DNA from 3 places in the Virgibacillus sp. DJP39 genome. Region 3 is predicted to be linked to each of the others. Evidence: riboswitches for the same ligand, from Rfam matches in the RefSeq annotation. Region 3 holds a riboswitch; each other region holds the start of a gene.
What was found. A riboswitch is a leader RNA that binds a small molecule or an ion and turns the genes downstream of it on or off. The one in region 3 is predicted to bind cobalamin.
Positions count from the first base shown of each region.

Region 1: linked by a shared signal. The riboswitch ahead of ACOI1D_RS03830 (DUF4430 domain-containing protein) and the one ahead of ACOI1D_RS18090 (ABC transporter substrate-binding protein) in region 3 are both predicted to bind cobalamin.
Region 2: linked by a shared signal. The riboswitch ahead of ACOI1D_RS01280 (acyl-CoA thioesterase) and the one ahead of ACOI1D_RS18090 (ABC transporter substrate-binding protein) in region 3 are both predicted to bind cobalamin.

Region 1 covers NZ_JBMERP010000006.1:6,066-16,234, reverse strand. The annotation lists gene ACOI1D_RS03865 (spore maturation protein) at 1-389, shown strand, start outside; gene ACOI1D_RS03860 (pseudouridine synthase) at 477-1,217, shown strand; gene resA (thiol-disulfide oxidoreductase ResA) at 1,270-1,842, shown strand; gene resB (cytochrome c biogenesis protein ResB) at 1,872-3,509, shown strand; gene ccsB (c-type cytochrome biogenesis protein CcsB) at 3,528-4,721, shown strand; gene ACOI1D_RS03840 (response regulator transcription factor) at 4,827-5,543, shown strand; gene ACOI1D_RS03835 (ATP-binding protein) at 5,543-7,306, shown strand; cobalamin riboswitch at 7,358-7,538, shown strand; gene ACOI1D_RS03830 (DUF4430 domain-containing protein) at 7,806-8,243, shown strand; gene ACOI1D_RS03825 (ECF transporter S component) at 8,250-8,765, shown strand; gene ACOI1D_RS03820 (RNA polymerase sigma factor SigX) at 8,887-9,411, shown strand; gene ACOI1D_RS03815 (hypothetical protein) at 9,411-10,169, shown strand, end outside.
Region 2 covers NZ_JBMERP010000002.1:61,143-71,311, forward strand. The annotation lists gene ACOI1D_RS01235 (Stp1/IreP family PP2C-type Ser/Thr phosphatase) at 1-301, shown strand, start outside; gene pknB (Stk1 family PASTA domain-containing Ser/Thr kinase) at 295-2,355, shown strand; gene rsgA (ribosome small subunit-dependent GTPase A) at 2,356-3,237, shown strand; gene rpe (ribulose-phosphate 3-epimerase) at 3,239-3,901, shown strand; gene ACOI1D_RS01255 (thiamine diphosphokinase) at 3,905-4,552, shown strand; gene spoVM (stage V sporulation protein SpoVM) at 4,604-4,687, shown strand; gene rpmB (50S ribosomal protein L28) at 4,892-5,080, opposite strand; gene ACOI1D_RS01270 (Asp23/Gls24 family envelope stress response protein) at 5,411-5,773, shown strand; gene ACOI1D_RS01275 (DAK2 domain-containing protein) at 5,811-7,475, shown strand; cobalamin riboswitch at 7,570-7,753, shown strand; gene ACOI1D_RS01280 (acyl-CoA thioesterase) at 7,887-8,357, shown strand; gene ACOI1D_RS01285 (NCS2 family permease) at 8,403-9,680, opposite strand; gene sdaAB (L-serine ammonia-lyase, iron-sulfur-dependent subunit beta) at 9,817-10,169, shown strand, end outside.
Region 3 covers NZ_JBMERP010000081.1:2,531-12,699, reverse strand. The annotation lists gene sigI (RNA polymerase sigma-I factor) at 1-462, shown strand, start outside; gene ACOI1D_RS18110 (anti-sigma-I factor RsgI family protein) at 459-1,571, shown strand; gene ACOI1D_RS18105 (hypothetical protein) at 1,850-2,035, shown strand; gene bioD (dethiobiotin synthase) at 2,325-3,029, opposite strand; gene ACOI1D_RS18095 (hypothetical protein) at 3,342-3,500, shown strand; adenosylcobalamin (AdoCbl) riboswitch at 4,082-4,204, shown strand; gene ACOI1D_RS18090 (ABC transporter substrate-binding protein) at 4,304-5,302, shown strand; gene ACOI1D_RS18085 (FecCD family ABC transporter permease) at 5,302-6,306, shown strand; gene ACOI1D_RS18080 (ABC transporter ATP-binding protein) at 6,303-7,091, shown strand; gene ACOI1D_RS18075 (diphthine--ammonia ligase) at 7,198-7,857, shown strand; gene ACOI1D_RS18070 (S8 family peptidase) at 9,261-10,169, shown strand, end outside.

The DNA.
Region 1 (10,169 bases), on a different contig from region 3:
TACTTCCTTTTTTAGTAGGGATGATTGTGTCGATCGCAATTCTGCAAGCATCAGGAGCAATGACAGCGTTTATCAGCTTATTGGAGCCATTATTAACATTCGTAGGCGTTCCCCCGGAAATTATTCCATTAGCTCTCGTTCGACCTATTTCAGGTACTGCTGCACTTGGAATGACGACAGATTTAATTGATACGTTCGGGCCTGACTCTTTCATAGGACGTTTGGCCTCTACCATGCAAGGGAGCACAGACACAACATTATATATATTGACGGTCTATTTTGGGGCAGTTGGAATTAAAAGAATGCGTTACGCCCTAAAGGTTGGACTATTAGCCGACTTAATTGGTATAATAGCCTCAATCGTAATTGTAACGATTGTATTTGGATAAAATAAGTCTTTGCGTTAGCAACTTCGCTTGCGCTTTTGTTATGTTAAGGATTATTAGGCAAAAAAAATAGGAAATTTGGTGATTCTAATGACAAACTCAGAACGATTACAAAAAATAATAGCCCAGAGTGGGGTGACGTCAAGAAGAAAAGCGGAACAACTCATTCTTGAAGGTAAAGTAAAAGTAAATAATAAAACTGTAACAGAATTAGGGACTAAGGCATCTTCAACTGATGAAATACAGGTAGATGGTGTTCCATTGCAAAAAGAAATTCCTGTCTACTACATGCTGTATAAACCAAGAGGGGTTATTTCAAGCCTGAATGATGACAAAAACAGAAAGATTGTAACAGACTTCTTGGAACATGTCCCAGAGCGTATTTTTCCAATTGGTCGTTTAGATTACAATACTTCTGGTATTCTACTTTTAACGAATGATGGTGAGTTTGCAAATTTACTGATGCACCCTAAACACGAAGTTAGCAAAGTATACGTTGCTAAAGTAAGTGGAATACCTGAGAAAAGTGAACTTAATGTACTTCGTAAAGGAGTTAAAGTAGATAATGATTTACTAAAAGCAGTCAGCTACAACATATTATCTACTGACAAAAGTAAGGGTACATCTATTATAGAATTGACTTTAAACGCAGGGAAAAACAGGCACATTAGAAGAATGATGGAGCAGATTGGTTTTCCGGTAAAAAAATTAAAACGTGAAAAATACGGTGAATTAACCTTACAGGGGTTGCAGCCGGGTGATACTAGACCATTGACACCTCACGAAGTAAAGGAAATACGACACCTTGCCAACAAAATTGTTAAACAATAGTCAAATTTGAGAGGGTCTTCACGTGATATAATGGCTTGGGAGTGTGAGAATCGTGAATGTAGATCAAGTTAAAGCAAATAAAGGGAAGAAAAAAAGAAACCGTTTAATCTTTCGTACAATTGTATTGGTTATTTTACTAACCGCGGTAGTTTATGCATTAGTCTCTACTGTTAACAAAGATGTGACAAAAGTAGATGTTGGTTCAAAAGCGCCGGATTTTACACTTGAACAGGTCAACAAAAATAATGAACTGAAGACAGTCAAATTGAGCGATCTAAAAGGTAAAGGTGTTATGCTTAATTTTTGGGCTACTTATTGTAAACCGTGTGAAGCTGAAATGCCTTACATGGAAAAGCTGTATCCTGAATACAAAGAAAAAGGGGTGGAGATTGTTGCAGTAAGTTTAGATGCAACTGAGTTGGTTATCGATCGATTCGTTGATCAATACGATTTAACATTTCCAATTCCACATGATAAAAATGGACAAGTAATGGATGCGTATGGTGTGGGCCCAATACCTAGTACTTTTTTTATTAATCCTGAGGGTGAAGTGGTGGAAATTGTTGTAGGTGCTTTAACGCTTGACAGGCTAGAGGGATATTTAAAACAAATTCAGCCCAAATAAATTTGAACAACAAACTGTGAGGGATACAGATGAATAAAATCAAATGTGAGTGTGGGCACGTAAATCCTGAAGGAACGGTCCTTTGTGAAGCATGTGGAAAGCCAATTGAGGGAAACCAATATATTGACGGTAACGATAAAACAAAACTGTTAAACATGCGATACGATGGAAGCGCACGTCGTTCACAAACATATAAAAAATCAATTGTAGATAAAACGTGGAACTTTTTTTCTTCAGTGAAAGTAGGGGTATGGCTAATTGTTCTAGCGTTAATTGCTTCTGCACTCGGAACAATTTTTCCGCAAGAACAGTATATCCCAGCAAATGCAGTTTCTAGGGATCCAGCAGTTTTCTATGAAGCTACATACGGTATTTTTGGTCAGATATATTACCAGCTTGGTTTCTATCATTTATATAGTTCATGGTGGTATATGCTAGTAATAGCACTTATCGGTATTTCACTAGTAATCTGCAGTATTGATCGTTTTGTGCCATTATACAAGGCTTTAAAGACACAAAAAGCGAAAAGGCATGAGACATTCTTAAATCGTCAGCGGCTGTATAGTGAGTCAGATAATATTACAGATGATGAAAAGCAGCAAATTGTCGAATCTCTAAAGAAACAACGTTATAAAGTACGTGATGAAAAAGGACATATTCTAGCGGAAAAAGGACGGTTTTCCAGATGGGGTCCGTATGTAAATCATATTGGATTAATTATTGTTATGATTGCAGCTATTTTACGTATGACAACCCCTATGTACATCGATGAGTACATGTGGATTCGAGAAGGGGAACAGCAAGTTATTCCAGGAACCCATGGTGAATACTATGCCAAAAATGAAAATTTTATACTAGAAACATATGACCAGGATAACGAGCGTTTTAAAGAAGCAATGAAAAAAGAAGGTGTCGTAGCTAAAAACTTTGAAACAGAGTTAACTATTTACAAGGAAAGTTCTGATTCAGTAGTAGGCGCAGCACCTAAACTTGAAAAGGTAATGGAAGGCAGTACCAAGTTGAATGAACCAATAAAATTTTCGGGTTATACATTGTATCAGGCAGGATATCAAAAGAATGAGTTTACAAGCATAACATTTAAGTTACATGAAACAGATGACCTGGATGAAAAAGCTATGGGCTCATTTACAATTGATCTTACCAAGCCAAAATCAGAATACTCTTTAGAAAATGGTTTTCGTGTAGAAATCGATCAATACTATCCTGAATATTATTTAGATGATGGAGAACCTAGATCACAGTCAAAATACCCAAGAAATCCAGCATTTGTATTTTTTGTTTACCCACCAAATAGTGATAAACCAGAAGTTAGTTTTGTAGGTATTCGGAAAAATATTGATGCAACAGGAGAAAATGAATATAAATTGGGATTACAGGATTTTGAAATGCGGGATGTTAGTGGAATAACTGTTCGAAGAGATTATACGCTGCCATTATTTGTTATTGGGGCCTTAATCTTTATGATTGGTGTTATTCAGGGAATGTATTGGCATCATAGAAGAATTTGGATACATCCAAAAAAAGGAAAGCTTTTATTAGCTGCACATACGAACAAAAATTGGCATGGTATAAAAAGTGACATTGAAAAGTCTATAACAAATACAAACGTTAAAATGGTCATCGACCAACAAGAGTTATCTGATTAGCCGTAAGAGGAGGATTTTATGGATACATTAATTGATATAAGCAGTACAATGTTACTTGCAGCATTTATCTTGTATCTGCTTGCCACATTTTTCTTTGGAGCAACTATACGCGATAAGCGTAGTGAATCTAAAAATAGCAAAGCTGGTACAATTGGTATCACCATAACAATTATTGGATTTTTATCACAAATTGTATATTTTATTACGAGATGGATTGCCAGTGGACATGCTCCAGTAAGTAATTTATTTGAATTTGTTACATTCTTTGGTATGGCAATAGTATTTGCATTTATCATCTTATATTTCATCTATAAGGTGAGCGTCTTGGGATTGTTTGCTTTACCTATTGCAATAATCGTCATTGCGTATGCAAGCATGTTTCCAACTGAAATTGCACCATTGGTACCATCACTGCAAAGCTACTGGTTATATATTCATGTAACAACAGTATCACTAGGAGAAGCAATATTATCAATTAGCTTTGTAACTGGATTAATTTATCTAATCCGTACGATTGATCAATCAAAGCGAAATAAGCGTACAACATGGCTTGAAATTGTATTGTTTTCATTACTTGTTTTTGTTGGTTTTAGTGTAACGAATGGAATTTTCAATGTTGCCGGGTACAGTGCGGAATTTGAATACACTGCAGCTAATAACACAGTTACGAAAACAGATTATCCTTTACCAGCAGTTGTCAGTCCTAATGAAGGGAAACTTATCACTGAGGGTGTAATGCAGCCATGGTTTGAAGCTCCTTCATGGATGCGCGGGGTTGATGCAGGCAGAAAATTAAATACGATAATCTGGTCAGTATTTGGAGGATTAATTTTATACGGTTTATTACGTCTGATTTTGCGTAAAAGAATCGCCGCTGCCATTAAACCGCTGCTGCAGAAGGCAAAGCCTGATTTATTGGATGAGATTGGTTACCGGGCTGTAGCTATCGGGTTCCCAGTGTTTACACTTGGCGGAATAATCTTTGCTTCAATATGGGCTCAGGAAGCGTGGGGCAGATTTTGGGGTTGGGACCCTAAAGAGGTCTGGGCTTTGGTTACTTGGTTTTTCTATGCAGCATTCTTACACTTACGATTGTCCAGAGGATGGCATGGTGAAAAATCAGCATGGCTCGCTGTTGGAGGATTTGCAATTATCATGTTCAACTTGGTCGCGGTTAACTTGGTTCTTGCTGGATTACATTCGTACGCATAAAAACAGTTTTAAACAAGGCATTATATTTTAAAAAATGATAATGCCTTGTTTTTTTCACTATTAACGAGGTTTTTTTAACTGTAGATTCTTAGAGGAGGGTGTCAGATGGAGGAACAGACTAAAGTGTTAGTAGTAGATGACGAAGATAGAATTCGTCATTTAATTAAAATGTATTTGGAGCGAGAAGATTTTGTTGTCGAAGAAACAGATAACGGAACAGAAGCATTAGAATTAGCCCTGGAGAATGATTATGATGTAATTTTATTAGATATTATGATGCCGGGTATGGATGGAATAGAAGTGTGTCAGGAACTACGAAAAGAAAAGCAGACACCTGTAATTATGTTGACCGCAAAAGGTGAAGAAGCCAATCGCGTGCAGGGTTTTGAAGTAGGGACAGATGATTATATTGTCAAACCATTTAGTCCTAGAGAAGTTGTTCTGCGTGTAAAAGCTATACTTAGAAGATCCTCAAATACTAGTTTTAAGGATAAAGAAGGCGTGCCTAAAGATATGCTTGTATTTCCACATTTATCTATTAACCACGATGCACATCGTGTACTGGCGGATGATAAAGAAGTTAATTTAACACCGAAAGAGTATGAACTATTATGTTTTCTTGCAAAAGCACCTGACAAAGTATTTAATCGGGAGCACTTGCTTAAAGAAGTTTGGCAGTATGAATTCTTTGGTGATTTACGTACAGTTGATACACATGTCAAAAGGTTAAGAGAAAAACTAAATAATGTATCTAGCGAGGCATCAAAAATGATAGTAACCGTATGGGGCGTTGGATATAAGTTTGAAGTGGATGATGTGTAATGTTTTGGCGTAGTGTAGTGGGGAAACTAGCAGTGACTATTTTATTGCTAGTTTCTTTTGTACTATTTATTCTTACCATTTTTTTGTTAGAGTTTTTTGAAAACTTCCATATTGAAGAGGCGGAGGAAGATCTCCTGCAAACGGCAACAAAAGTTTCAATTATGGTCAACCAATACCATAGTGAAGATCTGATTCACGAAACAACAGATCGAGTAAAGGATGCTTCTAGTCGAGTTGCTATCATTTATAATGATGGAGAGGTATGGGTGTCTGGCAGCAACAATGAGGATTTGCCTGCTTTTAAGCTGGACTGGGTTGACAGTGATGAAAATTTGTCTCAAGTTATAGCAAGTGATCAAAGGGTGAAAAAACAAATAACTGTCCCCGATAGTAATAGTAAAATTATGATAGTTGGTACCCCTGTTGATAATGGTAATGGAGCGGTATATGTGTATCAATCGTTAGATGTGATTGATCAGACAAAAGCCGAAACTACTAAAATAATATTTCTTGCAGCTGGAATAGCAATTATTTTAACCACAGTTTTTGCTTTTTTCCTTTCAACCAGGATTACATCACCTTTAATAAAGATGCGTGAAGCTGCATTTGATCTAACTAGGGGTGAATTTAATACAAAGGTGCCAATACTCACACATGATGAAATTGGTGAGTTAGCAATGGCATTTAACAGGATGGGCCGACAGTTGAAATTTCACATAAATGCATTACGACAGGAAAAGGAACAGTTAGCCAGTATTGTCAGTTCTATGGCTGATGGGGTGATAACACTTAATCGAAATGGAGATATGATTGTTACTAACCCGCCAGCAAAACAATTTCTTGAAGGCTGGCATTTTGAGTACCAGGAACAAGTAAAAGAGTCACAGAATCAGCTGCCTGAAGAATTAAATATGATTTTAAAAAGTGTCATTAAAGATGAGGATCCCGCTATTCACGAAATTAGCCTGCAGGGGAGGAACTGGGTTATGATTATGACTCCTCTGTATGACCAGACATATGTACGCGGAGCAGTGGCTGTTATCCGGGATATGACTGAAGAAAGACGTTTAGATAAGCTTCGCAAGGATTTTATCGCAAATGTATCTCATGAATTAAGGACACCTATTTCCATGTTGCAGGGATATAGTGAAGCGATTGTTGACGATATAGCAGAGTCTAAAGAAGATAAAAATGAACTTGCGAAAATAATACATGAAGAATCATTACGAATGGGTCGGTTGGTTAATGAATTATTGGATCTGGCCAGAATGGAAGCTGGGCACATCCAGCTAAATATTGAAAAAGTTGATGTTTATCCATACATGAAGCGAATAATTAAAAAGTTCAAGGGAGTATCATTGGATAGAAAAATAGACTTGAGTTTAGAAACAACTATTACTGATTCGTTTATTTATATTGATTTAGATCGGATGGAACAAGTTTTTACAAACCTTATTGATAATGCAATCAGGCATACAAACGAAGGTGGTTTTGTTAAGGTCTCTGTAGAAGTGAAAGACGAAGCGTTATATGTATCAGTTGAAGATAGCGGTAGTGGTATCCCAGAAGAGGACATACCATTTGTTTTCGAACGCTTTTACAAGGCTGATAAGTCTAGAAAAAGAAATAGAAAACAGAAAGGAACTGGACTCGGGCTGTCTATAGCGAAAAATATCATAGAAGCTCATGAGGGAACAATTACTGTTAAAAGCAAACTTGATATTGGGACGGCATTTACCTTTAACATCCCTCAAATAAAATAATAATTGCTTAATGACCGATAGTTTGATAGGATTAAAAATGTACAATAATTGAATACAAATAGTGAAAATGGTGCTTGTGCTTAATAGGGAATCTAGTGTAAAGCTAGAACTGTCCTCGCAACTGTAAGTGATGTACGAAATAAGTGAAACCACTGTATGGAAAACATATGGGAAGGGCTTAAAGTAGGGTGATATCACAAGTCAGTAGACCTGCCTTTTTCTAATGTTTCAATGCTTCGAGGATAAAAGCGATTGAGATAACCGAATAGTGCCATGGATGTTTATGTAATGTTCGATTGTCTTATTAAGCTAACTCTTTTCGAAGAGTTAGCTTTTTTGGTAGTAAAAAAAGGATAAAACTTTCTTTCTACAAGTGCAACTAAGGCTTTCACCATTAAAGCTTGGCGTTAAGCCAAGTTTTCTAAATTCTATCATCTATGGATTTCCGGATTATCTAACGTCTTAATCTTCACAAATAAACTATTGGGGGTTTAAGAAGATGGGGAATTATAAGTTATTTCTAGTTTCATTGGTAATGGTAATCGGTTTATTAGGTGGATGTAACCAGGAATCTGGTGGAGAACAGTCAAGTCCATCCAATGAACAATCGCAAACGAGCGAAAGCAATACATCTGATAATGAACAAAAAGAAGAAATAGTTACAATTTCCATTACAAAGAAAAAAGGTGAAGAAACGGTTACCGAAAAAGAAATTGCTATAGAAGAAGGAGCCATTCTTTACGATGTTATGAAGGAAAATTTTGAAATTGAAGATGATGCTGGATACATCACGTCCATAGAAGGAATTAAGGCTAACGAAAGTGAACAAATGGCGTGGATGTTTACTGTAAATGGTGAAATGGCAAGCGTAGGAGCTAAGGAGCTTGAATTATCACTTGGCGATACCGTTAACTTTGATCTGCAATCTTGGGAATGACTATGAATGAATACGTATAAATTAACCTTATTAGCGTTGTTGGCCGCTCTGGCTGTAGTTGGTAGGTTTGCATTTACCTTTATTCCCAATGTTCAGCCCGTAACAGCAATCATTATTATATGTGGTTTGTTTTTAGGTCCTTTAGCAGCGATGACGCTAGCAGTATTGACTACGTTTCTAACAAATATGATTTTGGGTATGGGGATATGGACTGTATGGCAAATTGTTGCATGGTCTTTAATAGGATTGTTTAGTGGGATAATTGGCAGGTACAGAAAAAAACATTCAATTATTTCACTGACTATATTCGCTGTATTTTGTGGTTATTTGTATGGATTAGTTCTTTCATTAACCACCTATACCATTGCAGGCGAATTTCTTCCCTATTACTTGGCTGGCCTACCTTTTGATACAGCGCATGCAATTGGTAATGGAGTATTTATGGTTATGTTGTATCCCATTATTTCTTTCTTTTTTAAAAAATACGCAAAAGACCGATTTTATATTCATAATACCAACTAAATAAGTTGGTATTTTTTTTTGTTCCATTTTAGTATAAACTTTTAATAGAATAAAAAAATCGAATGTAATTGTGTAACATTTTGGTTCAGGTACACGACTAATTCGGTGATTGGAGAATACGATGAAAGATATTTTTGAGGGTTTATACGATAAATATCATAATGAATTGTATAAGTTTGTTTTTTATATGGTTAAAGACAAACAATTAACAGAGGATCTTGTTCAGGAGGTTTACATTAAAGTATTAAAATCCTATAAAAATTTCAGAGGTGAAAGTAGCGAGAAGACATGGTTATTTTCTATTGCCAGACATATAACAATAGATTATTTTCGTGCGCAAAAAAGAAAAAGAAACAAAGTCTATGAATTTATTGATTGGACTGAAAAAGATTCATCACTTCCAGATGAACTGCCATTGCCTGAAGAAATAGCAATTCAAAATGAAGAAATACAACATATTTATAGGTCGATGGATAAATGTACACCTGATCAAAAAAGTGTTTTGATATTACGCTATATACAATCATTCTCTATAAATGAAACAGCAGAGATATTAGGATTTAGCCAAAGCAAAGTAAAAACCACACAACATAGAGGTTTAAAGGTATTAAGAGACAGCAGTAAATCTAAAGGAGGGGATGCGTAATGGTGTCATCTGATCAACATGAAGAAAACATCAAGGAATCGTTGAAGAACATGCCAGAGATTGCTTCAAATAGTGATAAAGCAGAAATGTATCATCGCATCTCTTCCCGAGTAAATCACCCCACTAAAAAGAAGCGAAAAAAAAGGTTCGTACTAATTCCGACGGTTAGCCTCAGTTTTATACTGTTAATTTTTGTTGTAATTGCTAACTTACAGGGTCAAAGTTTTGGAGATTACTCTAGATCAGAAAATTCGTATGACAAAGCAGTTTCTCAAGAAGATGCCTTACAGAATGAAGCTAAAAGTTCAAGTGAAAGTCTACTAAAAAGAGTCGAGGAACCAACAAACTCTAATTTGGTAATAGAACAAATAAAGGATTATGAGAGGCTCGTACACGGAAACGTACAAGCGAAGAAAGGTGAGCTTTTGATCCCTTTTTCTTATGTAATACCAGTTGACCAGACAGATGTATTTTACAATGAGCAACGGAGAGTAATAGAAAAAAAGTTATCTGGAATGTTTGATTCAAACCATTTTAAAATTGATATACCATTAGGAAAATCAGGGGAGGTAATGGTTGACAGTACTGGTTATAACATCTATCAGAGCCCAATTAATACAAAAGAGTTTTTACTGCCGGTTTCTTTAGGGCAGAATAGTAATTTTAAAGATGCACTTGAAAAAATGAAAAAAACGAATGACAGGCCCAACGTCGTCCCAGCGATACCAGATAATGTATCTTTTTCATTAACCCAACTA
Region 2 (10,169 bases), on a different contig from region 3:
TGCAGAACACCATCCTCGTAAAAACGTACTGTTAAAGGCGTTAGGAACAGAGGAAGTCATCTATCCTGATATTCAAACTGTTACATGGGAAACAGACAACATGATTTTACTTTGCTCAGATGGTTTATCAAATAAGGTTTCTGATAGCGAATTACAATCATTTATAACGGGTGATGAATCTTTAGTGGATAAAGTCCAGGGCTTAATAGCATTGGCAAATGAACGTGGAGGCGAGGACAATATTTCACTCGTAATTGTACATCATGAATTGCTAATGGAAGAAGGTGAGAAATCGTGTTAAACGGTCGCCTTTTAAATGAACGTTACAAGGTTAAAGACACCATTGGTGGCGGAGGTATGGCTAACGTTTATTTAGCAAGAGATATTATTTTAGAGCGTGATGTAGCGCTAAAGGTTCTTCGTTTAGAATATGTAAATGATGACGAATTTATCGCTCGGTTTGACCGAGAAGCACAATCAGCCACTAGCCTATCACATCCAAATATCGTTAACATTTTTGATGTCGGTGAAGAAGAACATATTTTATACATGGTAATGGAATATGTTGATGGATTGACTTTAAAAGAATATATTAAAAAATATGGCCCAATAGATGTGGATAAAGCATTAGACATAATGAAGCAAATTAGCTCAGCTATTGGTCATGCACATGCAAATAACATCGTACATAGAGACATTAAACCACAAAATATTCTAATTGATTCATACGGGCAAGTGAAAGTAACTGACTTTGGAATTGCAATAGCATTAAGTGCAACTGCTTTAACCCAAACAAATTCCATATTGGGTTCTGTTCATTATCTATCACCTGAGCAAGCCCGTGGAGGGATGGCAACTAAAAAGTCAGACATTTATTCACTAGGTATTGTTTTATTTGAATTGTTAACAGCCCGATTACCATTTTCCGGACAATCACCTGTTAGTATTGCTTTAAAGCATTTGCAAACTGATACACCTTCAGTAAGGAGATTCAATCAAAATGTTCCACAAAGTGTTGAAAATATAGTGCTAAAAGCTACAGCAAAAGACCCGTTCAATCGTTTTAACACTGTATATGATATGGAGGATGCATTATCCACTGCACTGGAGCCTGAAAGATTAAATGAGGACAAGTTTATACCACCTGTTGGAGTAGGTGAAGAAACAAAGGCAATACCGATTATTACAGATGACCAGATGCATGATAACAGTAATCAAAACACGATTATTCATCAAGCAAACGGTGCAACAAAAGCGTTTGTAGCAAATGATATGGATGTCACAAACGAAAACAAAAGTGATAAGAAAAATGGAAAGAAAAAGAGTAAGAAAAAGAAAATAGTTTTGATTGTTATTCTATTGTCAATTTTATTTGCTTCAAGTGTTGCTGCATTATTTATTGTTCCAAGTCTCATGCAACCTAAGGATGTCACTGTTCCTGATGTGACAGGAATGGAATATGAAAAAGCAGTTGAAAAAGTTGAAGCGTTGAATCTAGATACGGAAAAGGAACTGGCTTTCTCCGAGGATGTTAAAGATGGTGTTGTTATAAGAACAAACCCACCATCTGATAGAATAGTGAAAGAAGAAACAACGATTACGCTTTTTGTAAGTAAGGGTAAGGAAACTGTATCTTTTTCTGATTATGTTGGAAAAGATTTTAGTCAAATTAAACAACTACTAATAGATAAAGGTTTCAAAGAAGAAGAAATAAGTGCTTATGTTAAAACTTCTGATCGTTCACCTGGAATAATTATTGCTCAGGTACAACCTGCTCCAGAAACAGATGTTGTTCCAAGTGAAACTCGGGTAATATTTGAAATAAGTGGAGGACCTGAACTAATACAGGTTGCGAATCTTGAAGACCTCACCAAAAAAGAGGCAGTTGACTACTTACAGGATCAAGGCCTTGTGGCTAATGTAATTGAGGAGTATTCAGAGAGTACTTCAAAAGGTGAAGTGATTAGACAGGAACCTGTAGCAGGTACAGAATTAGAAGAAGGGAAAACGGTAAACATATATATTTCCAAAGGGCCAGAAGAAAAACCTCCTGTCTCACACACTGTAACTTTCACAGTTCCGTATAATCCTGATCAACAACCAGACGATGGTGATGGGGCAACAGATGATCCAAATAAAAAAGATGAGTCACCTGTTGAACAAACAGTAAAGATCTACATTAAAGATGCTCAACATCCATCTATAACTGAACTTTATCAGGAGGATACTATCACGAAGGACAAGGAGTATGAGATAACACTGACAATCGCACCAAATCAAACAGCTGAATACAAGGTTTTTCGTGATGATAAGTTATTTTTAGATAGAACAGTACCATACGAAGGAGTTGAATAAATGGTCGAAGGCAGAATTACTAAGGCGTTAAGTGGGTTCTATTACGTACAGTCCGGTGATGATGTTTATGCATGTAGAGGTAGGGGATTGTTCAGAAATCAAAACATTACTCCTCTAGTTGGGGATTTTGTGGATTTTGATATTAGAGATGGAATGGAAGGCTATTTGATTAACATCAAACCAAGGACTAATGAATTAATTCGTCCGCCTATCGCAAATGTTGATCGGGCTTTCATTATAAGTTCCGCAATTGAACCATCGTTTAGTACCTTATTATTGGATCGATTTTTAGTTCTAATTGAGTCCAAGGATATTCAACCTATTATTATTATTACAAAAATGGATGTCTTGTCTGAACAGGAAAGGGAAAGCATCGAGAATCATGTACAAGCGTACCTGGATATTGGCTACAAAGTTGAAAAAGTGTCGTCTAAGGAACCTTTTGATATTAAAGGAATGGAAAAACATTTCAATGAAGGCGTATCTGTGATTGCAGGACAATCTGGTGTTGGAAAATCATCCTTGCTAAATGCGCTCAAGCCAGAGCTTCAGATCAAAACTGATGATATCTCAAAAAGTCTGGGTCGAGGCAAACATACAACTCGACATGTAGAGCTATTACAACTTTTCGGAGGTTTGGTAGCAGATACCCCTGGGTTTAGCGCGTTGGAATTTAATGAAATTGATTTGGATGAATTAGGCGATTGCTTTCCAGAGATAAGAGACCGTAAAGGTGAGTGTAAATTCCGCGGCTGCATGCATAATAAGGAACCAAAATGTGCTGTCAAGCAAGCTGTAGAGCTAGGCGATATTTCACAATTTCGATATGACCATTATTTAAATTTTTATGAGGAAATACAATCTAGAAAGCCGAGGTATTAATATGACTAAAATTGCACCTTCTATACTTGCATCAGATTTCTCTAAACTTGGACAAGAAGTTCAAGATGTTGAAAAAGGTGGTGCAGATTATATCCACGTTGATGTTATGGATGGACATTTTGTACCGAATATAACCATAGGACCATTAATTGTTCATGCTCTAAAACCGATTACCAACTTACCTTTGGATGTACATTTAATGATTGAAAATCCAGATGCATATATCAAGGAATTTGCAGATGCAGGCGCGTCTATTATTACAGTACATCAAGAGGCCAGCCCACATTTGCATCGGACAATTCAACTGATAAAAAGTTATGATGTAAAGGCAGGAGTCGTCATAAACCCTGCAACACCAGCATTTATGATAAAGGAAATTCTCGCTGAAGTTGATCTAGTATTGCTGATGACAGTTAATCCTGGATTCGGAGGTCAGTCATTTATTTCCGCTGTTATTCCTAAGGTAAAAGAAATTGCAAAATGGCGTGAAGAGCTAGGCTTGTCCTTTGAGATAGAAATTGATGGTGGTGTGAATGTTGATACCGCTAAATTATGTGTTGATGCTGGTGCGGACGTTTTAGTAGCAGGGAGCGCTGTCTATAATAAGCCTGACCGTAAGCAAGCAATACAGGATATTCTTAAAGCAACTTTACAGCCGGAGTAAACAATGAAAACAGTAGGTATTGTTGCAAACGGCCCTTCAGAATTAATTCCCGATTTAACTGGGTATGAGGATGAAGTAGACATATGGATTGGTGCAGACCGCGGTGCATTAACTATTATTAAGTTTGGTATTGATCCTGATTATGCGCTAGGGGACTTTGATTCTATTACAATACAAGAAGAAAAAAGTATTAAAAATAGATCTAAGCATTTTACTAGATACCCTGTTGAAAAGGATCAAACGGACATCGAAATCGCGGTTGAAAAAGGAATGGAATTTGGAAGTGAATTGATTTATTTCTTTGGAGTGACAGGTGGCAGGTTAGATCATGAACTTGTTAATATTCAATTATTATATAGGCTAAAGAAGAGAAACTACTCTGCCATTATTGTTGACCAACTAAACCAGCTTGAAATTTTCACACCTGGAACATACCGAATTGATTCTAATGAAGCATTTCCATACATATCATTTGTTCCAATCTCTGAGCATGTTATAGGGATGTCGTTAGATGGCTTTTACTACCCGCTGAAAGATTTTACTTTGTCATTGGGTTCAACTCGTTGCATTTCAAACAAGCTTCTTTTAAATAATGGTACTTTTTCTTTCAGTGAAGGCATACTATTACTTATAAAGAGTCGTGATGGGTAGGATTAAACGATTCCAAATTAGTTGTGTTTGCAAATGGAGGAGGGGGAACTCATGAAATTTTATACTATTAAGCTCCCAAGGTTTGTCGGTGGATGTGTAAGGCTTGTGATAGGTATGTTTAAGAAAGATAAATAGTTACCTAGGCTTTTGTCATATGACAGAAGCTTCTTTTTTTGTAGACAAGTTTAGAAAATTTGTCCTATCGTCAAGCTTTGATGGTGAAAGCATTAGTCGCATTTAAACTGATATCCAAAAACGTGCTTATCAATGTAAAAAAGCACCCTAAAACATAGGGTGCTTTTTAACCATTTACTAATGTGGTTGTACTTAAAAGGTATATTATACGCGCTCTACTTTACCTGACTTAAGTGCGCGAGCAGAAACATAAACTTTTTTAGGTTTGCCGTCTACCATAATACGTACTTTTTGTACATTAGCTTTCCAATTACGCTTGCTGGAATTCATAGCGTGAGAACGTTGATTTCCACTGTGAGTTTTACGTCCAGTTACAACACATTTTCTAGCCATGTTAATCCCTCCTACTCATACATGTGTCATTTTAATTACTTATATAATTTATCATAATAACTGCAATAACGCAACGAAAAATAGTAGAAAGAGTATGTATAGCTAGAGAAACTAAAAATAACAGGAGTACATAATCTTAGACAAAACCGGTTTACATGCACTGATATAAGCAATGTATCAACCAACCCATCAAGAAAAATGTCTTGACAGAACAAAGGATTTCGTCCATTGTAATAAGAGGATTTGTGTGCTAAAGTACCTGTGCTTTAAAAAAATGCATATTTATAGTAGAATATCCTTAGTAATAGTGGGTATCAAAGGAGGATAACTATGTCCATTGAACTTAACACAAATGATGGTCAGGTAACAATTACAAATGATGTCATAGCAACAATTGCGGGTGGCACAGCTGTTGAATGTTATGGAATTGTTGGAATGGCGTCCAAAAATCAAATTAAAGATGGAATATCTGAGATTTTAAGAAAAGAAAATTTTGCACGAGGTGTTATTGTTCGTCAAGAAGAAGATCATCTCCATATCGACATGTATATTATAGTCAGTTATGGTACAAAAATATCCGAAATAGCACACAACGTGCAATCACAAGTGAAATATACAATGAATAAATCTTTAGGACTGTCTGTAGACTCAGTCAATATCTATATTCAAGGAGTACGTGTAGAAAAAGATTGATCCTTTGTTTATTTGTAGTGAAAGAGGAGGAAGTATAGTGACAGTACGCAAGTTAGATGGTATTGTTTTTGCACAAATGGTACGTTATGGAGCCCACCATTTAGCAAGCAATGCCAAACAAATTGATGCTCTAAATGTATTCCCGGTCCCCGATGGAGATACAGGTACAAACATGAATCTGTCAATGACCTCGGGAGCAAGTGAAGTGAAGAAGTTGGATAGCGCTAATATTTCTGAAGTATCTCTGGCCTTTTCAAAAGGCTTGCTTATGGGCGCCAGGGGCAATTCAGGTGTTATTTTATCCCAAATTTTTCGTGGTTTTGCAAAAGGAATAGATAAGAAAGAAAGCTTAACGACTAAAGATATAGCACATGCATTTGATATAGGTGTTGCTACGGCTTATAAAGCAGTAATGAAACCAGTAGAAGGAACAATCCTGACTGTTGCTAAAGATGCTGCAACAGCTGCGAATCAATCTGCAAAAACAGAAGAAGATGTAATCGCTTTAATGGAAGCAGTTCTAAAAGAAGCAAAAGCATCACTAAAGAGAACCCCTGATCTATTACCTGTTTTAAAAGAAGTTGGAGTAGTTGATTCTGGTGGACAAGGTCTAGTTACAATTTATGAAGGATTTCTATCAGCGCTAAAGGGGGAGGAACTTCCTGATGGTGTAACAACAGAAGTTCATATGGATGAAATGGTTAATGCACAGCACCATAAAATCGCCCAAGACTTCATGGATACAAGTGACATTGAATTTGGTTATTGCACTGAGTTCATGGTTAAATTTGAAGAAGACAAAACTAAAGCAAATCCATATGATGAAGATAACTTCCGCAACGAATTAAGCGAACTAGGTGATTCTTTATTAGTTGTTTCAGATGAAGATGTTATAAAAGTTCACGTTCACGTGGAATATCCTGGTGACGCCATGACGCTTGGTCAGCGTTACGGTAGCTTGATTAATATGAAAATAGAAAACATGCGCGAACAACACACAGCCTTAATTGGAGATGATCCTAAGCAAATAAAGTCTAAGGAAAAAGAACCTTTTGCCATTGTGACAGTTGCAATGGGTACAGGTTTAAAATCTTTGCTTAAGAGTTTAGGAGCCTCAGTTGTTATTGAGGGTGGGCAAACTATGAATCCAAGCACACAGGATATAACAAATGCAATTCTAGAAGCAAACGCAGAAAATGTACTTATTTTACCTAATAACAAAAATATCATAATGGCAGCGGAACAGGCAGCAGAGATAGCAGAGGTTAAAGCAGCTGTAGTTACTACCAAAACGATTCCACAAGGCATTAGTGCGATGCTCGCTTTTCATCCTGATTCTGATATTGAAAAAAATAAGGAAGCAATGCAGGATGCTGCCGGACAAGTCAAGACTGGACAAATTACGTATGCAGTTCGTGATACAAAGATAGATGGAATTACAATTGAAAATGGAAATTTTATGGGAATTGCAGACGGGAAAATAATCGCAACCCATCAAGATCAGGTTGAGACAGTTAAATTGCTGTTAAATGATATGATAACAGCAGAAGATGAAATCCTTACAATTCTTCAAGGAGAAGATGTAAGTGACCAAGAAGTAAGTGAATTGGTACATTATGTAGAGGCAACATATGAGGACATAGAAGTTGAAGTTCATAATGGAAATCAACCAATTTATTCGTATATTTTTTCAGTAGAATAAATTTAATATGATACGTTACTTAACAGGCAGAGGGTAAGCTCTATGCCTGTTTTTTGTTTTTGGATGCTTGCGTTTATAATCTGTTATAATAAATTGAATGAATATACTTTATGGTGACTTGAAAAAGTTGAAAAGGGAAGTTGGTGTGAATCCAACGCGGTCCCGCCACTGTTAATGAGTAGAATCTTTTGCTGACCACTGTTTCTGGGGAGAAATGGGAAGGGAAAAAGATTCAATTACTTATAAGCCAGGAGACCTGCCATAAGGAAGTACATTTTGTCCTACGGGAGATAGGGGGGTGTTTACGTACATAAACTTTCAAGGAAACAAGTTTATTAATGTAGCCATTTTAACATCTTCTTTTTGTAGAGGGTGTTTTTTTGTGTTTAATTTCAAAGAGGGGGGATTAACGTGGAAAATCTAGCTTTACCAACTTCAAAGACGATTCAGACTCGCTTGGTATTACCGCCTGATACAAATCATTTAAATACAATATTTGGAGGTAAGGTACTAGCATATATTGATGAAGTTGCAGCATTAACAGCAATGAAGCATTCAAATAGTGCAGTGGTTACCGCGTCCATAGATTCTGTTGATTTTCTTTCTTCTGCTAAAGTAGGTGATTCGTTAACAATTGAAGCATATGTGACCTATACCGGGATAAGCTCAATGGAGGTCTATGTTAAAGTAATAGCGCGTGACTTGATCAATAACAATGAAACATTAACAACCGAGTCATTCCTAACAATGGTTGCTGTTAATCAGGCTGGTAAACCAATTCCTGTACCAAGGGTTCTGCCACAAACGGATGAAGAAAAACAATTGTATGATACGGCTCCAGCAAGAAGAGAATACAGAAAGAACCGTTCATCACTGCGTTAATCTAGATCAAAAAAACGAGCCTGGTAGAATTACCAGGCTCGTTTTCTAATACCCTATAACCTTCATGAAAAAGTCAAACAGGAATAGGGAGGATATAATCATTAATGCAAAAGAAAGTTCTTTTTGCTTTCCAAGTGCTATTTTTACAATTGGATAAGCAATAAATCCGAATGCCATACCATCAGCAATGCTGTAGGTAAATGGAATCATAACTGCTATAAGAAATGCCGGTAATGCCTCTGATAAATCGTCTAAATAAATGTGACGAATATTTTGGGCCATTAATACACCTACAATTATTAAAATTGGACTTATGGCCGTATTTGGTATGACCGATATCCAAGGAATAATAAATATAGTTGCAAGAAACAGGAGGCTTGCAGTAATGGCTGCTCTTCCTGTTTTTCCATCTGAAGCTATTACTGCTGCATTTTCAGCCGCAGAGACAGTAGGTGACGTACCCAGGAACGCACATGCTAGAGAAGAAAAAGCAGTGACATGATATGCTTTTGTATAACTTTTTTCTCTTTTTAGCATATGAAGCTGTCCATGCAACAGTCCCATATTTTCGAAAATAAGAATCATAGCCAATGGGAAAATTGCTAGCCAAAAGGACAGTTCATCTATAGCAGAAAAAGACGGCATAAATACTAATTCAGATGGATTAACGTTGACTGGATCGCCCTTATTGGAATCCAGAATACCAAAAAAGTATGCCAGGACAGTTCCACTTATCATCGTAATCAGAAAGTTTGCAGGAATATTTTTAACAAATAAAAATATTGCCAGAAATAGTGTTAGTAAACTAACAATTACTGTCGGAGATGAAAAGTCTCCAATTGCTATAATGGTATGTTCACCACTAACAACAAGTCCACTTTTTTCCAGACCGATTAAAATCAAGAAAAATCCTAAACCAACTGTAATAGCGTGTTTAAGTGAACCTGGAATAGCTTCCTTTAATATTAATCCCAAACGACTAAAGGCCGTAATGACAAATATTAGGGATGCAACACATACAACTGCTAGCCCTTCCTGAAAACTTAGCCCTGCACCTTCTACAATAGAATATGCGAAAAGTGCATTTATTCCCATCCCAGGTATTAGAATTAACGGTAGCTTAGCATATAGTCCCATTACGATTGTTCCTACAAAGCTTGCTAAAATAGTTGCCATCATTCCGCTTTCTACCGAAATCCCAGCTTCACTTAGGATAGACCCATTGACGGCTACGATATATACTGTAGTAAGATAACCAATTAACCCTGCAATAATTTCCTTACGCCATGTTCCTTTGGATGTTGTGTTCTTGCTATAAGGCATGTAATCTCCTCATATTCTTTCTATCCCTCTCCCACCCGATTATAAAATTCATAATCCACAAATGATTATTATAAAGGTTTTTGGTATAATTGACAATAGAGCATTACGCACAAATAAAATTTAGGTGGTGGCAGTTATGAAATTTAATTCAGTATTCGATATTATTGGCCCAGTTATGATTGGGCCGTCAAGTTCACATACAGCCGGCGCAGCTAGGATTGGTAAGGCTGCACGTAATCTATTTGGCGAAGAGCCGAAATGGGCGAGGATTTATCTATATGAATCTTTTGCCAAAACTTATAAAGGGCACGGTACTGATTTTGCGTTAGTTGGTGGTTTACTAGGATTTGAGACAGATGATACAAGGATGAGCCAATCACTTGTAATTGCGAAAGAACATGGTATGGAGATAGAGTTCGTGGAGGAAAACATCGCTTCGGAACACCCAAACACTGCTAGATTAGTTATCGGAAATGAGAAAGATGAAAT
Region 3 (10,169 bases):
CTAATTGACTATTTCCGAAAAGAAAAACGTCATTTGTACCCTATTTCAGATGACAATCAGTTAGAACATGATCGATCTGAAATGAAAGCGTCTCTAGAGTCGTACCAACAATCGACCAGTACTTCAGCCCTCGTGGAAGAAATTTTAGAACTCGATGAAAAACTGGGTAAGTTTAACATTTCATTTGAGGAGTTGGAGAGTCAAAGCCCGAAACATCGTAAAACTCGAATCAACGTTATGGAAATAGCTTCTGAATTTATCAAACATCGCGATTTAGTAGATGGATTAGTTGAGAAAAATGTATTTCCTGTAGCTTCTTTTACCAAAAGGACAGGGCACCGGCAAAAATCAATCGAGCGACACCGAAAGTACTTGATTACGATCATTATGATTCAACTACATCCGGAATGGAGACAGCTTTCAACGTTTGTTCAAGTCGGGCCTGGGAGTGTGAAAATATGAAAAAACATACAATTGAAGGTGTCGTGACCAAAGTGACAGAGAACGAATATGTCCTTCTCTGTGATGATGGCACGTTTAAAAATATACGGCGAACTGAACATGACGTACCGATGATGGGTGAAAGGATGATGTGTTCAGCGAAGACACAGCCTCTTCCTTTCAAGTTTGTATCTACTATAGCAATGGTGGCTATTTTGTTTATCGCTTTTTTATCTTATGGAGTGCTTCAAAATCATTCCGAGACTCACTATATAGCAGCCACTGATATTAATCCGAGTATTGAGGCTCATTTAGACCAGGATTTAAACGTGATAAAACTTTTGGCTTTGAATACCGATGGGAAACAAATCGTCAACTCCATCGAATTAGAAGGCTTAGACTTCTATCAAGTGGTTAATCTTATTATATCCGAGTCGATTTCAAAAGGCTTTTTAACGACAGAAGAAAAAGGAAGAATCGAGACTACCATTGTGAAGGTAACTAGTGACTCTGATGCCCTTTCTGAACGTGATCTAACAGAAGTGATCCAAACTCAACTTCAACGTCAGAACATTGTTGCGGATGTACTGGTATTCAATGAACCAAAGGAATTCTATGACCAAGCCAAAAGAGCGGACGTATCGATGAATAAATACAGACATTTTCAATCCTTACGAGAAAAGGGGCTCGTTCAAAATATTCATGAAGTGAAAGAGAAATCCGTTAAACAATTACAGGATATGATTGAGGAAGATGTTAAGAAGGTTCCAGATGAGGTTGAACAAGGGGATTCTACGGAAGAGAATGCCAAATTGAATTCAGAATCACGTCAGAATCCGCCACAAACTCCCAAAGATCAGAAAGGGAATCAAACTGAAAAGCTTAACCTTGATGATAAACAAGAAAGGTCTGCTAATAAAGGTGCCCAACAACAAGATAGGAATACTAAAACAAGTAAAGATAGTCCCTCACCGGAAAATGAAGCACATTCAAACCCAAACCCTACGGAGGATAAGTCATCTCGTGCTGAGAATGAAAGTAGCAGAGATGAAGAATTGAATCAAAAGCCGGAAACGGAAGGAAATCAAACAACTTCTAACGATAACAATCCTGAGACAAAACGAAACTAATATAGAGAATCAACCGAATCCGGAAACAGGTGTGAAAAAGAAAGGCGAATCTGATTCAAAAAGTGAGAATCGCCCTGAAGAAGAGAACCTAGATTCTAATGACAATAACACGAATGAAAATCAACCTTCTTCTCCGTCTATACCATAGTTTAAAGTGAAATGTCACTAGTGGCTATGTAAAATAGCCCCTTACTCAGGATCAGGAATATTCTAATCATATTATACTATCTTCTCACATTATAATTTACAACGAACATTCGACTGTTGGAGGTGTTGTTATGAGTCGTTTTCATTGTTGTGCGACATGTAAAAATTTTCGGATTGAGAAGCAAAAAGAAACAGGGAAACGAATTTATTGTGAAAGGCTAGGTTTTGATACTAAACCGACTTATCAATTTGATTGTTGGGAACCAAAAGAACGTGTAAAAATCGCAATGAGGAAAGAAGAATTGAAAAGAGTATAGATAAATAAATGAATATTAAAGGACTTTTTAAACTTAAAATAGCCATATGTATTGTCAAAGTAAAAAGATATTAGAACAATCTTTTAAATAAAAAGTATTGCCAAGGAAGTTGAAGTATGGGGGATAAGGCATTTGCTTTTATCCTATCCTGCTATAACTAGGAAGGGTACTAGTTGCTATATGGAAACAGCCCAACATATAGATAAATCAATATTTCATATGTAGTTTGATTATTATACAGGGACTCTACAATAGGCGCTAGACTGTATTAAGCGCCTAGATAAATGGACTAATAGTATAGTTTATCTAAATCAATTCCTCCTATCAGTTCCTCCAATACTTCCTCTTCACCTATTCGAGCTTCCACATTTGCGATTTGAGGAACAATTCCAATGACTGGTATTCCTGTCATTTTCTCAATCATTGTTGGGTTATGTTTAACTCCTTCAGTTGGATTGTCTGGATAACCGTTTATTACGATCCCTTTTATGTTAAGACCTTTACTTTCAGCATAGTGAGCAGTTAATGCAGTAGCGTTTAGTGTCCCAACAGTAGCTTGAGTAACAATCACAATTGGTATGTTCAAATCTTTAATTAGCTCTGGTGTTCCATACTGCTCATCAATTAAAGGAACAGCTAGTCCACCTGCTCCTTCTACTAGTACTAAATCATGCATCTCTTGTAATACATGATAATTACTTTTAATTACCTGTGGATCAATAGGATCATCAGCTAACTGTGCAGCAAAATGAGGTGAAAAACGGGGTTCGTAAAGAAAAGAATTCAGCTGTTCATTATCTTTTGGGTTATAAACTTTCCGGTAAAGTTCTACATCAGGAGCCAACCATTCTTCACCTTCTGTAATTGCTCCACATTGTACTGGTTTATAGGGAACCGCATCTATTTTTCGTTTTCGAAATGCGTATGTAAGACACGTGGTAATAATGGTTTTACCAACATTAGAGCTGGTACCTGTAATAAAAATCCCAGACAAAAAATCACTCCTTACTTAGAATAGCAATAGTGTAGCATATTTGATTTATTAGGAGTAACTTTTTGTTTGAGTGAAAATAGTTCGTTTTACTCGGCTTGTTAAAACTTTGAAGAGTAAAAATAGTATGGGTCTTTTAATAGGTTTAAATTTTGTTCAATCTAGTCCTTCTTAATAAATATGAGGGCTGTATATTCATGGCTTCTGTTATTAAATTTTCCAATGTAAAACATTAGCATTCGGGGATTTAGCATAGGAAATCTATCTGCATAAGCCATCTTATTCCGTTCATAATAATCAAAAGGAGGCGATGGTATGCATGAAAAGGGTTTTGAAAAAAAAGAAAAAGAATACGGTCTAGCCCATCTGTCCGAGGAGCAAAGAGATCTCCTTGATAAAGTCGAAAAAACTACGGGGCTCATATTAGTAGCGTACGATAATAATCGGGATATGGACGGAGTACAAACAGAATGAAGTTAAAAACAGGCAGGACTATTATTGTATTATTACTTACTTAATCTTTAGTAAACGATTATACTAACTCTTAAAAGTATCGGGAAAGTAAATTGAATTAGTACTAGAGGTAGTAATTCCATTTGTCCAAAGGAATTATTTTACAAATTCTATTGTATATTTATTATTATAACTATACACGGTATTTTTTAGAAACCTAAGTTGCCTTTTTCTGTACAATTCACGAGAAAGGCAACTTAGGTTCTTTCTCTTGTCATACTATCCTATTTAACTGGTTCGAGTCTTTTTTTTAGATTGTAAATTTTCAAGGGCGCGAATGTTGATACTTTACCTAGAGCGTGAATTGGTAAGGCTAACACTTTCATTGATTTCACTCCCTCAGAAGTGAATTATGACAGTTAATATGAGTATGCCTAAAAATGAAATTAATAGGTTGATTTTACAAACAATTAAAGATATATTAATAGGGGTAAGATTTAAAATGCTTTAAAAATGGGAAAATGCATATTTTACCGTTTAAGATATACTGCACTTCTAGTTTTTTATCTTATTTTTTGTTTTGTCTCTAGTTTTACATAATTAAATGAATAAAGATAATGGATGATGGAATTTCGGTGGAAGTCCGAAGCTGTCCCGCAACTGTTAAAGCCAGATACATCCCCATTATTCTTTAGTCAATCCTTCGAGGTAAAAGGATGGCTATGGGATTTCTATGCCCATCCGCCCTCTGCCTTCCTGTCAGAGGCTTTTTTGCTTTACTAGGAATAAATCACATCAGGAAAAGAAAGGTATGGGTGGACAAATTGTTTAGAAAAATTATTGGTTTATTATTTGTATTAATGTTAGCAACGGTACTTGTAGGGTGTAACAACCAGGATGAAGTTAAGCAAGATTCGAATCAAGATCAGGTTAATGATACGGATACTGAGGTGAAAAAGGCTGAAGCAAAGGAAGAGGAAGAGCAAAGCTTAGTAACACAGTATCCACTAACAGTTACGGATGCTACTGGAAAAGAGGTTACTTTTGACTCAGAACCTACTAAACTAGTTTCCTTAATTCCAAGTGACACAGAGATTTTATTTGCAGTAGGGGCTGGAGAAGAGGTTTTAGCTGTTGATGATTATTCTAATTTCCCTGCTGAGGCGGCTGATTTGCCGAAGCTAGGAAGTACTTATTCTGGATTAAATGAAGAAGAACTTATTGCCTTACAGCCCGATGTTGTTTTTATTAATTCTGGTCTACAGGCACAAGTAGCTGAAGAGTTAAGAGCAAAAGGCTTTAAGGTCTTTGGTTCAAACCCACAGTCAATAAAAGAAGTAATGGAGGCTATCCAAGGAATTGGGGTAATTTTAAATAATCAAGAACAAGCGCAAAGCGTTGTCGATGATATGAAGGAAGATCTTGAAAACGTAAAAAGTAAGGTGGCTAACGTTGAGCCGAAAAAAGTGTACGCTGAATACTCGAAAGGCTGGTCTTTTGGGGCGGGGGAGTTCTCTAATGATCTTATTATTTTAGCTGGTGGAGAAAACATTTTTGCAGACATCGATGGTTGGTTTGAAGTGAATCCTGAAAAAGTCATTAAAAGAAACCCTGAAGTTATACTTTACACTTCTGGTGAAAAGGGTGCAACAGAAGATAGTAAAGAACAAATTTTATCAAGAGAGGGCTGGAATGTCATTGATGCCGTCAAAAATGAGCGGGTTGTTGGAATTGATTCAAGTAAAGCGAGCCGGGTCGGGCCACGAATTACCGAAAGTTTAATTGAAATCTTTGAATCAATTCATCCCGACTCAGCAGAATAATGAAAAAGAAATTAGTTCTATATGTAGGAGGGGCAACTCTGCTCCTTTTTTTTTCAATTATATTGAGCTTATCAATAGGGTCTTCTATGATTCCAATCACTGGGGTGTGGTCTACTCTGTTTGGCGGGGGTGATGAGGTAAGTCGGGCCATCATCCTCCAGGTTCGTTTACCAAGAATTGTCTTAGCAATTTTAGTAGGGTCCGCTTTGGCTGTTGCAGGAGCGGGCTTTCAAGGGGTGCTGAGAAATCCATTAGCAGACCCTTACATATTGGGTGTTTCTTCAGGTGCTTCGGTAGGTGCGGCTTTCATTATTTTGTTTAGCCTACAATCTACACTATTTGGTAAATATTCCATACCGATTGTGGCTTTTATAGCCGGGGTATTTACTTTGTTTTTCGTCATATTCATTGCGAAAAAAAGTGGTCAGATGAAAAAAGAAACGTTAATTTTATCAGGAGTAATTGTGCAAGCTTTTCTAGGCTCAATCATCTCATTGATGGTTTCCATGTCAGGGACAGTGTTAAACGAAATTATTTTCTGGATGATGGGGAGTTTGACTCTAAAAGGATGGGAATACTCGCAAATCATGGCACCTTATTTGCTAATTGGGATTGTTATTATACTATCACAAGGAAGAGCGTTAAATTTATTTACATTAGGTGAAAGGAGTGCCCTTCACTTAGGCGTTCAGGTAGAGAGGACGAAGATGATAGTTCTAGTAACTTCAACACTACTAACAGCCTCGGCCGTATCGGTATCGGGTGTGATAGGTTTTGTTGGGTTGGTCGTTCCACACTTGATCAGATTGATTGTCGGTCCTGATTACCGACTAATCCTCCCCCTTTCCATTTTTGGAGGCTCGATTTATGTACTTTGGGCGGATACAATTGCAAGAATGGCCTTAATGCCTAAAGAAATACCCTTAGGTGTCGTAACTTCCCTGTTAGGTGCACCTTTCTTTGCTTACTTATTGAAAAAGGGCAGTAAAGGAGTTCATCTATGATTGTTGCAAAAAATATATCGAAAAAATATGACTCAAAGGAAGTTTTAAAGCCTCTAGACTTGTCGATTGAGCCCAATGAAATCGTGGGGATTATCGGGCCAAATGGTTGTGGCAAGTCAACACTCATGAAATTATTATCAGGAGCTGAAAAGCCGACTGAGGGGATTGTCCAAATCAAAGGAAAGTTGGTCAAGAAGTACAAATCAAAGGATCTAGCAAAAATTCTTGCTGTCCTTCAACAAGAAGGGATTCCTCCAGTGGGCTTTACCGTTCGGGAAATGATCGAGATGGGCCGATATCCTTATCAAAATTGGCTTGACGATGAGGTTAATAGAGTAGCTAATAGGAACTCCAATATTGCTCGTGAGATAATGGAAAGATTGCACATAGATCACCTTGAAAATGAGGTCATTAATCACCTGAGTGGTGGAGAAAAGCAGCGAATAGCCTTGGGGCAGGTATTAGCTCAGGAGCCGGAAATACTTATGCTAGATGAACCTACCACCTATCTTGATATCGGTCATCAGCTTCAAATGATGGAATTAATTAAGAAATGGCAAAAAAAGAGTCAACATACAGTAGTCGTGATTCTACATGATCTTAACCTTGCTTCCATGTATTGTACCCGCCTTGTCCTGATGAAGGATGGTAGGATTGAAAAGGTAGGTTCACCAGAAGAAGTTGTTCAAGAACGAATCATCACTACTGTTTATGGCACAAAGCCAATTGTCATCGATCATCCGAGACAATTGATGTCACCGCAGATCATCCTTAATAGACTTTAGTTGATCTGGAAGGTGACTTATGGAAACTATCCACTATTAAATACATGAATAAGTTTGACTAACCAATTATTTTAGAATAAACCTACTATTCAAGGGGGAAATAAGATTGAAAGAAAGAGTTGTTGTTTCGTGGAGTGGTGGAAAAGACAGTTCATTAGCACTCTATCATCTTTTAAAAGATGATAGGTACACAGTGGATTCTTTACTTACAACTGTAACAGAGGGATATAAGCGGATTAGCGTTCACGATGTGCGAGAAAGCTTATTAGATGATCAAGCTAAAAGTCTTGGCATTCCACTTCGAAAAATGTACATTCCTCAAGAAAGTTCTCATTCTATTTACAAGGAAAGGATGGATGAACAACTAAAACAAATTAAAGAAGATGGAATAAACACCGTGATGTTCGGTGATATTTTCTTAGAGGATGTACGTTCGTACCGAGAAGAGCTGATTCATAAGCAAAAGTTAAAAGCGATATTTCCACTATGGGGACGACCAACGAGTGAGTTGATTCAGGAGTTTCTTTCGCTCGGATTCAAGACGGTGACTACTTGTATAGATACGGAAGTGCTGACGGATGAATTTTTAGGTAGGCATGTCGATGATTCATTTTTAAAGGAGTTACCGGAAGATGTAGATAAGTGCGGTGAAAATGGTGAATTCCATACCTTCACCTATGCAGGGCCGTTGTTCACCAAGCCAGTTCACCATAATATAGGAGGAAAAGTCAACAAAGGGCGATTCCATTTTTCTGAACTAGTGTAAGATTAAGATTGACAAGTAGGCGAATTCGGCTGCGATAAAAAAAGATAAATAAAAAGGACATTATCTTTGTTGGAAGATAAGATGAGTTGGATACTTATTATAAATATTTGTCTTCTTTTCTTAATCGGAAGGGAAGACTTTTTTATCTTGAAGGACCACAACCGAATAAATATAAACAAGAAGAGAGTGGTTCGGTCCACTGGGCTTTAGGATTAACTAGAGTACCAATTTTCCCCCATTTTAAAGGTGGATCAATCATCCTTTATCGCTAACTTTTAGTTTTATCGTGTAGCTTATTTTAACAGCAGAATTATACAAACAACAAAAGGTCGGACCATGATCTGAAGAAAGAAGGTAAAACATGAGCCTGCTGCTTTTTAAGAAATAAAAATCTATATCATTTTACACATCATACCTATATAACGTTATAAAGTCGGTCATAAGATGCTATTTCGAACTTATGGGCGGCATTTTATCTGCCGTCAAAACCCTAGATATACAAGGTTTTTTATGTATGGTGAAAGTAAATTGCTAATATAGTAAATATTATTGTAGGCTTCTCATTAATTGTCCCAATTTATGAGAAGCTTCTTTTTTCACTTTCTTAGCTACGTGTAGGTTTACGTTTCTAGCTGTGTCATCATTGGAATGACCAAGTCTATCCACGGTCTCTTCTAAAACAATTCTAGCTTCTGCGAGTAATATGTATACGTATGACGGAGGGAGATTGGCGTGAGCACACTGTTTACCTCTGCTAACTTTAACAAACTTTTGCGACGGTCAGTGTTGGTGAAAATAAATCCCATATCATGATAAGTATATCGGTATCCCGATTTGACTTTTTTCTGAAGAGCTAAATTGCTTTTTAGTCTTCTATAACATCAGTGTCGACCACTTTAGTTCCTAGAGTAAATAGGAACTTATAATTAAGTATGTTTTTGATTCGCTCATCACCTCCTGGTTTCTATCTTTCTATTAGTTATTTCCGTTGAGTACTAGTTCACTACTAGCTTGTACCCTAAATTTTAAATTCCAGAATTTCCACATCCTTATTTTCCTATCTGGCCTTGTTCGCAGAATATTTATATCAAATTATTAATGTTAAATTCAGGTATGTCATTAGTCCAGAAAGGTAATACATTCATGTCACCATTACTACTAAGCATGAAAGCTAAATAGCAGAACAACTCCCTATTGCGAATTTTTATTTCTAATCTTGTTTGAGAGATTGAAAAATAGTTGCAAAAAACGCCCTATTATACTACTTTTCGCTTCTTATTTTCTCAATACTGGTCTTGTATAGGATGTGTTACAGTTAATATAGAAAATTCAAACAAATGATTTTTGTCGAATTTTCTATATCTACTATTTAGTAGAAAAAATTAGGGAGAGGATTTTGCAGAATGAAAAGCTTAAAGTTACTGGGAAGTATTTTGATAGTTGTTATTCTTATCGCACCCTCTTTTACCTCACCGGCTGACGCAGCCGAAAAGTCAGACAGATTACGTGTTCTTATCACCTCAGTTAATGAAAATGCAAAAGAGAATGCAAAAGAGAATTATGGTGTCCGCTGGGATTTTAATCAGCAGGGATTTACAACTAATGTCACAACAGCACAGTTTCATGCTCTTCAGAAAAATAAAAATTTAAGTGTAGAACTCGTTGACAAGGTGTCTCTGGACGCACAACCTAGTTCTACTGCAACAGCTACACCAAGTGATCAAACTCCATGGGGAATGGAGGCAATCTACCAGAACGATGCAATTACTACTACTTCTGGAGGTAGCGGGGTTAAAGTAGCTGTTCTGGATACTGGTGTTATTAATCACACTGATTTGAAAAACAACATAGAGCAATGTAAAGACTTTAGCCAAATGAAAGCAAATCTCGTTACTAATTTCTGTGAAGATGACAATGGACATGGTACACATGTTTCCGGAACCGTTCTTGCTGATGGAGGGTCTGGAAATGGAATCTATGGAGTAGCCCCTGATGCAAAGTTATGGTCTTATAAGGTGTTAAATCGCCGTGGTTCAGGTTATTCCGATGATATTGCTGCAGCAATTCGTCATGTTGCAGACGAAGCTAATCGTTTAAACGTAAACACAGTAATTTCAATGTCGCTTGGATCTAGTTCAGAATCCACACTCATAACAGACGCTGTTGCTTATGCTTATGGCAATGGAGTATTAGTGGTGGCGGCAGCAGGAAACTCTGGTCCATCTGCTAATACAATTGGATACCCTGGAGCACTTGCAGATGTTGTTGCAGTTGCTGCTCTAGAAGATGTACAAGAAAACGGAACTTACCGT